DNA from 2 places in the Methylosinus sp. R-45379 genome. Region 2 is predicted to be linked to the other one. Evidence: riboswitches for the same ligand, from Rfam matches in the RefSeq annotation. Region 2 holds a riboswitch; the other holds the start of a gene.
The links. A riboswitch is a leader RNA that binds a small molecule or an ion and turns the genes downstream of it on or off. The one in region 2 is predicted to bind thiamine pyrophosphate.
Positions count from the first base shown of each region.

Region 1: it holds a riboswitch for thiamine pyrophosphate, as region 2 does, so the genes downstream of both, thiC (phosphomethylpyrimidine synthase ThiC) here and A1351_RS00200 (FAD-dependent oxidoreductase) in region 2, are expected to answer to the same signal.

Region 1 is NZ_LUUM01000303.1:19,753-26,887, forward strand. Features, by position in the region: gene A1351_RS22040 (hypothetical protein) at 280-588, shown strand; gene A1351_RS22045 (Mrp/NBP35 family ATP-binding protein) at 716-1,807, shown strand; gene A1351_RS22050 (OmpP1/FadL family transporter) at 1,921-3,246, opposite strand; TPP riboswitch at 3,542-3,642, shown strand; gene thiC (phosphomethylpyrimidine synthase ThiC) at 3,716-5,548, shown strand; gene A1351_RS22060 (hypothetical protein) at 5,756-5,998, shown strand; gene mog (molybdopterin adenylyltransferase) at 6,376-6,918, shown strand; partial or broken gene A1351_RS22070 (4-hydroxy-tetrahydrodipicolinate reductase) at 7,026-7,135, shown strand, end outside.
Region 2 is NZ_LUUM01000001.1:37,780-44,914, forward strand. Features, by position in the region: gene A1351_RS00185 (thiamine phosphate synthase) at 1-155, opposite strand, end outside; gene A1351_RS00190 (thiazole synthase) at 334-1,128, opposite strand; gene A1351_RS24245 (hypothetical protein) at 1,259-1,396, opposite strand; gene thiS (sulfur carrier protein ThiS) at 1,450-1,599, opposite strand; gene A1351_RS00200 (FAD-dependent oxidoreductase) at 1,568-2,629, opposite strand; TPP riboswitch at 2,657-2,802, opposite strand; gene A1351_RS00205 (BolA family transcriptional regulator) at 2,956-3,243, opposite strand; gene A1351_RS00210 (J domain-containing protein) at 3,349-3,957, shown strand; gene cobS (cobaltochelatase subunit CobS) at 4,024-5,022, shown strand; gene trmD (tRNA (guanosine(37)-N1)-methyltransferase TrmD) at 5,141-5,836, opposite strand; gene A1351_RS00225 (DUF4160 domain-containing protein) at 5,948-6,187, shown strand; gene A1351_RS00230 (DUF2442 domain-containing protein) at 6,159-6,416, shown strand; gene rimM (ribosome maturation factor RimM) at 6,423-6,956, opposite strand; gene rpsP (30S ribosomal protein S16) at 7,105-7,135, opposite strand, start outside.

The sequences.
Region 1 (7,135 bases), on a different contig from region 2:
CAGCCCTGATAAAATAGCATGATAATCATTTGATAATAGGCGGGTTAATAGTGTCGCGCCTCCTCTCCTGGGGGACAAGGGGTCGTGGGTTCGAATCCCGCCACTCCGACCAATCTTCTTTCGAAGTTCCGTTACGGCGCCGCAAGCCGGCGCCCGCGCTCACGGCTTTCGGGCGCCCGCGATGCGGGCAAGCGTCGCTCTCAGCGTCGGCAGGGTTGATAATTCGTCGTCACGCGCGAGTTCGTTACGGTCGTAAACCGTCAGCGAAAGGCGCAGCCCATGTCCGAGACGCTCATCAATCTCATCATCCAGCTCTTTGCCGGCGCGGCCGGCGGCTCAGGCGTCGCTAAGGCCAATAAGAGTTTCGATCTCGGCCCCATCGCTAACGCCATCATCGGCGCGCTCGGCGGCGCGGGCGGCGGCTCCATCCTCACCTCGCTCATTCCGGCGCTGGCCGGGGCGGCGGGCAATGGCTTCGATATCGCCGTTTTCGCCGGACAGCTCGTCGGCGGCGGCGTTTCGGGCGCCATCGTCACGGCCATCGTCGGCCTCATCCGCAACGCTCTCGTTCAGAAGCAGCGGGCGTGACGCTCCTTCGCGCGAGCCCGTAGACGCATCGGCCGAATATCGGCATACCGATTGCGTAGAACGCTTCCAAAAAGACGCCCTCCTCGTGAGGGCGTCGGATGCGGGTTCGTGCGAAAGGGCGAAGACAGTGGCCGATGAAGCATCAGTCTTGAAAGCGCTGGAGAGCGTCGCCGGTCCGGACGGCAAATCGATTGTCGCGGCCGGCCTCGTCAGCGGAGTCAATGTGTCGGGGGCCAAGGCCTTCGTCTCGCTCACCGGCGATCCGGCGCGGGCCAAGGAGCTCGAGGTGCTGCGCGTCGCCGTGGAGGGCGCCGTGAAGACCGTGCCGGGGATAGAGGCGGCGATCGTGACTTTGACCGCGGAGAGGGCGCCGGCGCCCGCCGCGCCGCCTCCGGGTCAGGCGCCGCAGCGCAAGACCATCGCCGCGCTCGAGAAGATCAAATATATCGTCGCGGTTTCCTCGGGCAAAGGCGGCGTCGGAAAATCGACAACCTCCGCCAATCTGGCGCTCGGCCTCGCGGCGCAGGGCTGGCGCGTCGGCCTGCTCGACGCGGATATCTACGGCCCTTCGGCGCCGCGCCTGTTCGGCCTCAGCGGCAAGCCTGAGGTCGTCGGCAATAAGATGATCCCGCTCGAGGCCTATGGGATCAAGATCATGTCCATCGGCTTTCTCGTCGAGGAGGATGTGCCCATGGTCTGGCGCGGGCCGATGGTGGCGCAGGCGCTCGGCCAGATGCTGGGCGAGGTCGCCTGGGGCGAGCTGGACGCGCTCGTCGTCGACATGCCGCCCGGCACCGGCGACGCGCAGCTGACCATGGCGCAGCAGGTGCCGCTCGCCGGCGCGGTCGTCGTCTCGACGCCGCAGGATCTGGCGCTGATCGACGCGCGCCGCGGCGTGGCCATGTTCCAGAAGGTCTCGACGCCCATTCTCGGCATCATCGAGAATATGAGCTATTTCCTCTGCCCGCATTGCGGCGGCCGCACCGACATCTTCTCCCATGGCGGCGCGCGGAAGGACGCCGAGGCGCTGGGCGTGCCCTTCCTCGGCGAGGTGCCGCTCGATCTCACCATTCGCCAGACCTCGGACGCCGGCACGCCGGTCGTCGCCTCCGCGCCGGAAGGCCCGCATGCGGCGATCTACAAGGAGCTCGCCGCCAAGGTGAAGACCCTGCTGGAGACTCAATCGCTCCGCGCCCCGCCGAAGATCGTCATCGGCTGAGAAATGTGAAAAGGCCGGGCTGAAAAAAGCGAAAAGGCCGCGGCCGCCGTCTGGCGGGCCGCGGCCTTTGCTTTTCGCGGGCGAGCCCGGAGGCTCGCCTCACGCGAATGGCGTCAGAGATGGGTCGGGATCAGCGAATTGTCGCCGAGGTCGAATTTATAGCTCCAGCCCACAGTAATCTCGAGTCCGCGCAGCCAGATATTGACATTGGCGGCGGGGTTATAGGCGCCGAATGGCGTCGCCGCCGTCTGCGGCAGCGCCTCGGGGCCGCGCACATTGTTCTTGAAAGCGTAGACGACGGCGAGGTCGAGCGTCGAATTCTTGGTGACGGCGTAGCTGAGACCGCCGCTGACGTGATGCGCGTTGATGATCGGCGCGAGAATGTTGAGCGTCACCGAATTGGTCGGGATCGGATTGGTCACATAATGATAGCCGGCGCGCAGCGCGAGGCCCGGCTGCATGCGCCACTCGACGCCGAACGAGGCCGAATCAGTGTCCTTCCAGCCGAAGCCGGGGCCGCCGGACGAACCGAGCGAGCGGAGCAGCACCGGGAAGCTCGCATTGCTCACGGTCGATACGCCCGAATAGAAGATGTGGCGCCAGTCGGCCATGACGGTCAGATCGGGCGTCAGATCATAGGCGAGGCCGGCGGTGATATTGGCCGGAATATCGAAGCTGCCATGGTCGGCGAAGAGGCCCGAATATTTGCCGAAGCGGGTCATGAACATGGGCGTCGAGCCTGCGACGCCGATGCGGAACTGATCCGTCACCCGCCACTGCAGGCCGAGCCGCACGCCGCCGCCGAACGACCAGTCATATCCATTGTCGGACAGGCGATACATGTCGGAGGAATAGGGCGCGAAGGTCTTCAGCCCCTGCAGATTGATGGTCTGCACCGCGATCGTCGGCGCGACGCCGAGCGACAGCGCGCCGAACTTGCGCGCATAGCCGATGCTGGTGAAGGCCTGCTCGAGATCGACGCCCGCATAGCCGCCGCCGAATGGCCCGCCGAGCGGCGAATGGTAATGGCCGAAGTCGAAAGAGGTGTTGATGCCGCCATTGGCGTAGGACGCCGTGCCCCAGGCCGAGTCGGCGTCGAGCGGCGAGGCATAGGCGTCATGCGGCACGGGGAAGATCGGCCGCCCGCTGCGGACGTCGCCCGGCGCGAGCACCTTGGGCAGGCCGTCGGTCGAATAGCCGCGCTCCGGCAGAAGGGCGGTCAGGCCGAGCTGCATCTGGCGCTCGAGATCGACGAGGCCGGCCGGATTGACCGACAGCGACATGGCGTCCCGCGAATCGGCGACGCCGGCGCCCCCCAGCGCCTTCTGACGCGGGCCATAGCCGATCAGAAAATAGCCGTCCGCCGCCAGCGACGGAGCCGTCAAAGCGACGGTGAGCGCAGCCGCCGAGGCCAGATTACGCCAGTAAAATCCGTTCATTATCTATTGCCCCGCCCAGATCGGTCGCCGTTCACACGCCATTTAGAAGCACTCGGCAACCCGGCGGCGTTCGCACCTTACGACTCACTATTGCCCGAGAATCTATCAGAGCGGGCGGCGTGCGACAGCGTCGTCGCCCGGGCTCTGGTCGATATTTCCGATCCTGTCACGTTTTTGCAACAGCGGTTTCTGCCGAGCGGCGAGTCCAGGTTTCGCTCGAAAAATCAGTCCCCGCTTTTTCGGGACCGGCCCGGCCGGCCGGGCTTGCCGCGATCCGAGGCCACGGATAAAATCACGGCATGGCGAGGGGCGCCTCTCCGAGAGGAGCGGCTGAGAAGCACCCATCGAACCTGATCCGGGTAATGCCGGCGCGAGGGAAGGCCAGCAGGACGCGTCGCCCGATCTTTCGGGACGGCGCGCCCGACTTCATCGCCCGCTGCCCATCCATCCGAACCAATGGAGCGCGACGATGAACGTGCAGGACAAGCGCCCGACGACGCCCCAGAGCGTGACCACCGGACCGATCGGCGCCTCGCGCAAGCTCTATTCCGCGCCGCGCGGCCGCGAGGACATTCGCGTTCCCGTCCGCGAGATCGCGCTTCACCCCTCCGCCGGCGACGCGCCTCTGCGCGTCTATGATCCCTCCGGCCCTTATAGCTGTGGCGATTTCGCGCCCGATCTTTCGGCCGGCCTGCCGGCGGCGCGGCGCTGGCTCGACGGCCGCGCCGGGCTCGAGGCCTATGACGGCCGCGCGGTGAAGCCGGAGGACAATGGCTTCGTCGGCGAGGATCGGCTGGTTCCGCCCTGTCCCGCGCCGCGCGCCATTCGCCGCGCCGCCGGCTCGGCGCCGGTGACGCAGCTCGAATTCGCGCGCGCCGGAATTGTCACCGAGGAGATGATCTATGTCGCGCATCGCGAGAATCTCTGCCGCGAGCGCGCCTTCGCGCAGGCGGGGGAGCGGATCGAGGCGGGGGAGGGCTTCGGCGCCGCGCTTCCGGCTTTCGTGACGCCGGAGTTCGTGCGCGAGGAGATCGCCCGCGGGCGCGCCATCATTCCCGCCAATATCAATCATCCGGAAGCCGAGCCGATGATCATCGGCCGCAATTTCCTGGTGAAGGTCAACGCCAATATCGGCAATTCGGCCATCACCTCCTCGGTCGCCGAGGAGGTGGAGAAGATGGTGTGGGCGATCCGCTGGGGCGCCGATACGGTGATGGATCTCTCCACCGGCCGCAATATCCATAACATCCGCGACTGGATCATTCGCAACGCGCCCGTGCCGATCGGCACAGTGCCGATCTATCAGGCGCTGGAGAAGGTGGGCGGCGACGCCACCAAGCTCGATTGGGAAGTGTTCAAGGACACGCTGATCGAGCAGGCGGAGCAGGGCGTCGATTACTTCACCATTCACGCCGGCGTGCGTCTCGCCCATGTGCCGCTCACAGCCGATCGCGTGACCGGCATCGTCTCGCGCGGCGGCTCGATCATGGCGCGCTGGTGCCTCTCGCGACATTCGGAGAGCTTCCTCTATGAGCGCTTCGACGAGATCTGCGACATCATGCGCCGCTATGACGTCTCTTTCTCGCTCGGCGACGGATTGCGTCCGGGCTGCATCGCCGACGCCAATGACGCGGCGCAATTCGCCGAGCTGGAGACGCTGGGCGAATTGACCAAGATCGCCTGGGACAAGGGCTGTCAGGTGATGATCGAAGGCCCCGGCCATGTGCCGATGCACAAGATCAAAGTGAATATGGAAAAGCAGCTGCGCGATTGCGGCGAGGCGCCCTTCTACACGCTCGGGCCGCTCGTCACCGACATAGCGCCCGGCTATGATCACATCACCTCCGCCATCGGCGCCGCGATGATCGGCTGGTTCGGCACGGCCATGCTCTGCTATGTGACGCCCAAGGAGCATCTCGGCCTGCCCGATCGCGAGGATGTGAAGACCGGCGTCATCACTTATCGCATTGCAGCGCATGCGGCCGATCTCGCCAAGGGCCATCCAGCGGCGCAAGAGCGCGACAACGCCATGAGCCGGGCGCGTTTCGATTTCCGTTGGGAGGATCAGTTCGACATTGGACTCGATCCCGACACGGCGCGCCGCTATCACGACGAGACGCTGCCCAAGGAGGCGCATAAGGTCGCGCATTTCTGCTCCATGTGCGGGCCGAAATTCTGCTCCATGCAGATCACGCGCGATCTGCGCGAGGAGGCCGCCGCTATCGCCGAGCGAGAGAAGGGTTTTGCGGAAAAGAGCGCCGAGTTCTTGGAGAAGGGCGCGCAAATCTACGTCGCCGAGTGAGGCGAGCGGGCGATTTTTTCGGCGACCCTCGGGAAAAGCTCCTTTTGCGTCGCAGCAAGGCTTTTCCCGAGGCGCTTTCGGCGCGACACCGAAATGTCAATTACATTGACAGGCGCAGCGAAAACAGCCTATTTGCCCCGCGGGACGATGCGCCCTGTAACAAAATAAGGGACTAATGTTCCAACGTCCAAAAGAGGGAAACGGCAAATGAACATTCGCGCCATTGTGACGGCTGCTGCTCTGTCGCTCGGCATGGTCGGCCCGGTTTTCGCCGGCTGCGACACCAAGGATGAAGATGCGAAGGGCGTCTGCGTCGACAAGTGCTACTTCGAATATATCTCCATCAAGAATCGCTTCTCCTCGACCCCGGCGTCGATCGAGAAGGCCAAGTCCGACAAGGACGCCTGCTATCAGAAGTGCGGCTGCGAGCCGGCCTCGGTGAAGGAGTGATCCTTCCGGATCGACGCGAGTCCTGCCGGGAGCAGCTCCCGCATTCGCGATCGTGACGCCGCCGGGCGCGCGATATTTCGCGCGCCCAGGAGGCGTCCGCCGAATGGCGTTCGATCGGTTTTCGATCGAATGCGCCGCGCGAATATCTCGCGCCGCTATGTGTATGAATTTCAGACAGTGGCCGCGTTTCGGCGCCGCGCAATGCGCTGACGACGATCTCATTCGACACTAGAAAAGTCAGCCACGAAGCGGCGCGCTCGCAAGGCGACGGCGCGCTCCTTATTTCGATTTCATCACTTTCGATGCGAGAACCGGCTTCGTCGTCGCCGACGGAGCTTTCGGTTGTCTCGCGCCTCGGACCCGCTATTGTGCAGCGCATGACTGAGAGACAGCAAGCCGTCATCGGCGTCGTCACCGCCTCCGACCGCGCCAGCGCCGGCGTTTATGAGGACATCAGCGGACCGGCCATCGCCGCCTATTTCGAGAAGGTGCTGACCACGCCGTTCCGCATAGAGCGGCGCCTCATCCCCGACGGCTTCGAGAGCGTGCGCGACACGCTCATCGATCTCGCCGATAATATCGGTTGCGATCTCGTCGTCACCACGGGCGGCACGGGGCCGTCGCCGCGCGATCTGACGCCGGAGGCGACGCTCGCCGCCGCGCCGCGCGAATTGCCGGGCTTCGGCGAGCTGATGCGCAAAGTGTCGCTGGCGCAGACGCCGACGGCGATATTGTCGCGGCAATTGGCCGCGCATCGCGGCAAATGCCTCGTCATCAACCTGCCCGGAAAGCCGGCCGCCATAGAGCTCTGCCTCGACGCGGTGATGCCGGCCGTGCCCTATTGTCTAGATCTCATCGGAGCGGCCTATATAGAGACCGATCCGGCGCGCGTCGCCGCCTTCCGCCCGAAAGGCAAATAGCCGCCCGATCGGGTGGGGCGGCTCCCCTTCTCATTCGCGCATCGGGGCTGTATAGACTGGCCGCCGGCTCGAGTGAGGCCGCGTGGATTCAAAAGGGGGCGAGCGTCATGAGCGATGTGCGGCTGGTCGTCGTCGGCGCCGCCGGCCGCATGGGCCGGATGCTGATCGCCGCCGCCGGCGAGACGAAAGGCGTGGCGCTGACTGGCGCGGTCGTAGC
Region 2 (7,135 bases):
AGATCGCGGGCGCGGGCGATCTCCTCGCGCAGCGCCGCCTCCTCGCGATCCTTGACGCGCAATTGCACGAGCCGCACGCCGCAAGGCAACAGCCGGGGCAGCCAATCGGCGGAATCGACGATGAGATAGAAGGGATCGAGCAAAATCGCGCTCATGACGGGATGACGCTCGAATGAGAGGCGACGCGCCCCACCCTCCCCTTCAGGGGGAGGGTCGGCCTGCGCAGCAGGACGGGGTGGGGTTCGCCGCCCGAGACTCGGGGGCTCACCCCCTCCCGAGCGCCTTCGGCGCTCGACCTCCCCCCTCCAGGGGGAGGTGGAAACGAAAGCGCGCTCATGCCTCGAGTCCGTCGTCGAAGGCGCGGCCGAGCACGGGCGTCGAGGGCGCCGCCATGTCGCGCGGCTCCATCAGGCCGGAGAGATAGGCCGCCCGGCCAGCCTCTATGGCGAGCGAAAAGGCCCGCGCCATGGCCACCGGATCGCCGGCGCGCGCCACCGCCGTGTTGAGCAGCGCCGCGTCGAAGCCGAGCTCCATGACGGCCGCCGCCTGCGAGGGCGCGCCGAGGCCGGCGTCCACGATGAGCGGCGTATTGGGAAAATGCGCGCGCAGCGCTCTGAGGCCGAAGAGATTATTGATCCCGCGGCCGGAGCCGATCGGCGCCGCCCAGGGCATCAGCACGCGGCAGCCGGCGTCCAGCAGCTTCTCCGCGACGACGAGATCCTCGGTCGTATAGGGAAAGACGCAAAAGCCGTCATCGCTGAGGATGCGCGCCGCCTCGACCAGGCCGAAGACGTCCGGTTGCAGCGTGTCCTCCTCGCCGATCACCTCGAGCTTGATCCAGCTGGTTCCGAACAGCTCGCGCGCCATTTGCGCGGTGGCGATGGCCTCCTTGGACGTGCGGCAGCCGGCGGTGTTGGGCAGCACGCGCACGCCCAGCTCGCGAACGAGCCGCCAAAAGCTCTCGCCCGCGCGCGAGCCTCCGGCCTCCCGCCGCAGCGAGACGGTGACGATCTCCGCTCCCGCCACGCGGATCGCCTCGGCGAGTATGGCCGGCGAAGGATAGCGCGCCGTGCCGAGCAGGAAGCGGGAGGATAGGACCTCGCCGTAGAGGAGGAGAGACGCAGTCATCGCATTCGGCTGGTTCGGGGCTCGACCGGAAACCGCATCGGCCATCAGTGCAGGAACAGCTTTCCGAGCACCAGAAGCGTGAGCGTGATATTGGTCGCGAGCATCCATTTCACGGTGTTGAACTCGCCTTTCAGCAAAGCGAACTCATGCTGACGTCGCTGTTCTTCGAGTCGAAATTAGCGACGACCTCCGCGGCCTTGCGCGCTTTCTCCTCGCTCGCGCCGGCCTCTCGAAGGGCGTCGTAGATTTCCGTGACGATCGTGCTCATGACCCGACTCTAACATGGAGTTCGTGGAGGAGGTAGCAAGTTCGACAATCCCCTCACCCTCCCTGCCGCGGCGTGACGATCTCGATCGTATCGTCCTCGACCAGCAGCGTCTCGCCGCGATCCTTGCTGCGCACGAATTCCTGATTCACCGCCGTCGCGACGGTCTGCTCGCTAAAGCCCAATTCCTCGATGAGGCGTTCCAATGTGGGCGCCTCGATCTCGAGCGTCTGCCCATTCACCCTGATTCGCATTCATGACCTCCGGGAAGATATCGCCCGTGAAGAGAAAACGCGCGACGCGGCGCGCCAGCGCCGGCGCCAGAAGAAATCCATGCCGATAGAGCCCGTTCACATAGAGCGTCCGGCCCTGGCGCGAAATGCGCGGCAGATTGTCCGGGAAGGCCGGCCGCACGTCCGAGCCCGTCTCGACGATCTCCGCCTCGGCGAAAGCGGGATGAATGGCGAAAGCCGAATTGACCAGCTCGACGATGGAGCGCGCCGTGACTCGGGAGCGCTCCTCATTCTCGATCATCGTCGCGCCGACCATGAACACGCCCTCCCCGCGCGGCACCACATAGACCGGATGGCGCGGATGCAACATTCGGACGGGGCGGGACAATTCGATCTCCTCGCTGCGCAGCACGAGCATCTCGCCCTTGACGCCGCGCAGCTCCGCCAGCTCGCCGCGCGCGGCAAAGCCGCGGCAATCGACGATCCAATCCGCCTGTGGGACAGAATCGGCGCAGAGCCGGATGCGGACATTGTCCATTGTCTGCAAACGTTCGAACAGCGCCGCCATCGCCGCGCGCGGCTCGAGATGCGCCTCCTGCGGAAAATAGAGCCCGCCCGAGAAACGCCCGGCCAGCGCCGGCTCGAGCGCCGCGAGGCCATCCGCGTCCAGCCGCTCGAACCGCCGGGTGCGGCGGGAGAATTCAGTCAGCTCGGCGCGGTCGCGCGGCGGCGCGACGACGAGGCTGCCGGCGACTTTCGCGACAGGAATGTCCTTGGTCCAGAAGGCGAGCGCCTCCTCGCCGAGCGTCGCCACAATCGGCTCGGCGCTTTGCAGCTCGCACCAGGGCGCGATCATGCCGCCGGCGTAATGCGAGCAGCCGCGGCCCGGCTCCGCCGCTTTCTCGATCAGCTCGACCTCAGCGCCATGCGGCGCGCCGGCGCGGGCGATCTCGAAAGCCGCGGTCAGGCCGGCGACGCCGGCGCCGATCACGCCGATCAGCATCGATGCGGCCCGATAGGGCCGAGGAATATCAGGAACATGCGGCCTCCCTACGCCAGCGCGAACTGGATCAGGTTCGAAGGGTCGCCGAGCCGCTTTTTAAAAAAGCTATTCGGCCTCTCAGCCTCTTGCCACGCGCAAAGCGCGCCAGCGGCGAGGCTCCCCTGGGCGAGACCGAGATTTGCGCAGGAACGGCGGCGCGTCAAGCGGGGCCGCGATGGCTTTGCAGTAAGGAGGCCGGCCGTCGTCATTGCGAGCGAAGCGAAACAATCCAGAGCCGGGGGCGGCCCCTGGATCGCTTCGTCGCTGCGCTCCTCGCGATGACAGCGCTACTCCTGCGGGGCGCGGGCGGTGATCGTCAGAGCATGAACGCGCGTCGCCAGCTCCTCGGCGAGCAGCGTGTTGACGATGCGATGCCGCTCGACGAGCCTCTTGCCCGCGAACGCCTCGCTCACCACCTCGACTCGAAAATGGCTTTCGCCATCCTGGTGGTGGCCGCCATGCCCGGCGTGCTTGTCAGACTCGTCGATCACCTTCAAGGTGACGGGCGCGAGCCCTTCGGTCAGCTTCGAACGGATGCGGGCCTGGACGGCGCCGATATTGCCTTGCTCGGCCATAGTGGAATCCTCCTCGTCGCCTCGGTCCAAGCAAAATTCCCGCCGATTGAAATTGACGTCGGGTTCCGCTTGCAGCCTGCGGCCAGTCTACCATAATGCAGCGCCATGGATTTGAATTCGCCCCTCTTCGATCGTATCCGCGTGAAGCCCGAGCAGAGGCAGGAGCGCCGCGAAACTCGTTTTCGCTGCGACGCCCCCGGCTGCGAGGCCGAGGGAGCCCATCGCGCGCCCATGGGACGGCTGCGCGAGGGGCAATATTTCTGCTTCTGCCTGGAGCACGTGCGGGAATATAATAATTCATACAATTACTTCAACGGAATGAGCGACGAGGACGTCGCCCGTTACCTGAAGGACGACGCCACCACCGGCCATCGCCCCACCTGGTCCATGGGCGTGAAGCGCGGACAGGCCTCCTTCCGCGAGGACCCGCTGCGGCCCGACAATTTCGCCGATCCTATGGGCCTCTACCGGCAGCGGGCGCATCGCGCCCGGCCGCAGGCGGAGGCCAGCCCGCGCTATTCGGCGGTGACGATCAAGGCGCTGAATGCTCTCGGTCTCGATGAGACCGCCGGTGCGGAGGCGATAAAGACGCGCTATAAGGAGCTCGTCAAACGTCACCATCCCGACGCCAATGGCGGAGATCGCTCCTGCGAGGAAAGACTGCGGGAGATCATTCACGCATATAAGACGTTGCGGGCCGCCAAGCTCGTTTGAACAAGCGTTTGACCAGGCCTTGCCGGCGCGAATGTCGCGAGCGCGCGTCGGCGAAACGGAGGATCAATGTCAACCCCAAGCGACAAAGCGGCCGGGTCCGCGCCCCTGCCGGACCTCAAAGTCTCCGTGCGCCAGCTGTTCGGCATCGACTCCGATCTCGAGGTTCCCGCCTATTCCGAGCGGACCGAGCATGTCCCGGACAAGGATCCCGACTATCTCTTCGACCGCGAGACGACGCTCGCCATTCTCGCCGGTTTCGCCCGCAACCGCCGCGTCATGGTCACGGGCTATCACGGCACCGGCAAATCGACGCATATCGAGCAGGTCGCCGCGCGGCTCAACTGGCCTTGCGTGCGCGTCAATCTCGACAGCCATGTCTCGCGCATCGATCTCGTCGGCAAGGACGCGATCGTGCTGAAGGACGGCAAGCAGGTCACGGAGTTCCGCGACGGCATTCTGCCCTGGGCGCTCCAGCACAATATCGCGCTCTGCTTCGACGAATATGACGCCGGCCGTCCGGATGTGATGTTCGTCATTCAGCGCGTGCTGGAAGTCTCCGGCCGGCTGACGCTGCTCGATCAGAACCGCGTCATTCGTCCGCATCCCGCCTTCCGCCTGTTCGCCACCGCCAATACGGTGGGCCTCGGCGACACATCCGGCCTCTATCACGGCACGCAGCAGATCAATCAGGGCCAGATGGACCGCTGGTCCATCGTCTCGACGCTCAATTATCTGCCGCATGACGCGGAGACCAATATCGTGCTCGCCAAGGTGAAGAGCTTCAATGCGACCAAGGAAGGCCGCGACGCCATCAATAAGATGGTGCGCGTCGCCGACCTCTCGCGCAACGCCTTCATGTCCGGCGATCTCTCCACGGTGATGAGCCCGCGCACGGTCATCACCTGGGCGGAGAATTCCGAGATATTCGGCGATGTGGGCTTCGCCTTCCGGCTCACCTTCCTGAACAAATGCGACGAGCTCGAGCGTCCGCTCGTCGCAGAGTTCTACCAGCGCTGCTTCGGCAAGGAATTGCCCGAGAGCGCGGTGAATGTGGTGATGTCCTGAACAGCGCTTTTCCGTCATTGCGAGGAGCGTAGCGACGAAGCAATCCAGGGCCGCCCCACGGCTCTGGATTGCTTCGCTTCGCTCGCAATGACGGAAAAAGCATCGCGCCTGATCGCAGTCAGCGCTTCTTTCCATCCCGCGCCAGCAAATCTGGCCGCCTCGCGCGCGTCAGCTCGAGCGCGCGCTCATGGCGCCAGCGCGCGATCTTGGCGTGATCGCCGCAGAGCAGAATGTCGGGAATAGCGCGGCCCTCGAAATCACGCGGCCGCGTATATTGCGGATATTCGAGCAGACCGCTCTCGAAGCTCTCCTCCTCGCCCGAGGCCGACTCGCCCATTATGCCCGGCAATAGCCGCACGCAGGCGTCGACGAGCGCCATGGCCGCGATCTCGCCGCCCGAGAGCACATAATCGCCGATCGAGACTTCCTCCAGCGCGCGCGCCTCGATGATGCGCTCGTCCACGCCCTCGAAGCGTCCGCAGAGGATGATCGCGCCCTCGCCTTCGACCAGCGCGCGCACGCGGCTCTGCGTCAGCGGCGCGCCGCGCGGGCTCATCAGCAAGCGCGGTCTCGCATCGCCTTCCGGCGCGGCCGCGTCGATCGCCGCGGCGAGAACATCGGCGCGCATCACCATGCCGGGACCGCCGCCGGCGGGCGTGTCGTCGACAGCGCGATGACGGCCGAGGCCATGCTCGCGAATATTGCGAGCCTCGAGCGACCAGAGCCCGCGCGACAGCCCGTCGCCCGCGAGCGACAGGCCGAGCGGACCGGGGAACATTTCCGGGAAGAGTGTGAGGATCGTCGCGCGCCACATGGGGCGGGTTATGGCATGGGGGCGCGGGGCGGGAAAGGCGGCGCGCTTTCGCCTACGATAGTTACGAGCTAGAGTTTCTCTCGCGGGCGCTCACCGCCGCGAAAGGCCGATATGTCGCCGACGCTGTTTCGCCAAAGAGGATATCGGTTCTATTTCTTCTCGCGTGAGGAGCCGAGGGCGCATGTTCATGTCTACCACCCTGACGGCGAAGCCAAGTTCTGGATGGAGCCGGAAATCGCGTTGGCGCGCAATCAGGGGCTGTCGGCCCAGGCCTTGCTGGAAATCGAGATCATGATCCGAGAGCATGAAAAGGAGATCAGAGATGCCTGGCGTCGACACTTCCCCGGTTGAAGTCTCGGGTGTGACGAAGCTCGGCGTCTGGCTGCGGCTGGACGATGAGCAGCTCTTCATGCCTTTCGACCAGTTTCCGTGGTTCCGCACGGCCGCGGTCTCGCAGATATTCGAAGTGGAACGGCTAAATCCGCAACATCTCTATTGGCCCGAGCTGGATGTCGATCTGCATGTCGACTCCATTCGCCACCCCGAAAATTTTCCGCTGGTGGCGCAGCCGCCGCGATGAGGACGGCTATCCCTCTTCCCCTGAAGGCGCATCGCCCTCGATCTCGAGCGGCGGCTCCACCACCACGCGGCCGCCGGCCAGATCGACGATCGGAACCACGGCCTTGGTGAAGGGGAAGAGCAGCGTCTCGCCGCCGGCGGGCGGACGCACTTCCAACAGATCGCTCGCGCCGAAATTGCGCACGGCGATCACCACGCCGAGCGTCTCGCCGGCGGGCGTTTCCGCGCGCAGACCTTCGAGATCGGCGAGATAGAATTCGTCTTCCTCCGGCTCCGGCAGCGCCGCACGCGGAAGATAGAGCTCGACGCCCGTCAGCGCCGCCGCCGCCTCGCGGTCGCGCACGCCCTCGAGACGCGCGACGAACATGTCCTTGCCGATCGGCCGCAGCGCGGCGATGACGAAACGGCGCGCGCCGCCGGCGTCGAACAAGGGACCGTATGTGGAGATCGCCGAAGGATCGGCGGTGAAGCTCTGCAGGCGGATTTCGCCGCGCACGCCATGCGCGGCGCCGAGCCGGCCGAGGAGTACGGCGTTTTTCATGCGGCGCAGAAAGCGAGCCCGAAGGCTCGCGGTCCAAGACACGCAGAGGACCGCGAGCCTTCAGGCTCGCATCGCGAAAGCGACGAAGCGCTCCAGAGGCCGCAGCGCGGCCCCCGATCGCTTCGCTTCGCTCGCAAGGACGACGTCATCAGGCCGAGGCGGCCTCGGCGGCGGCGGCC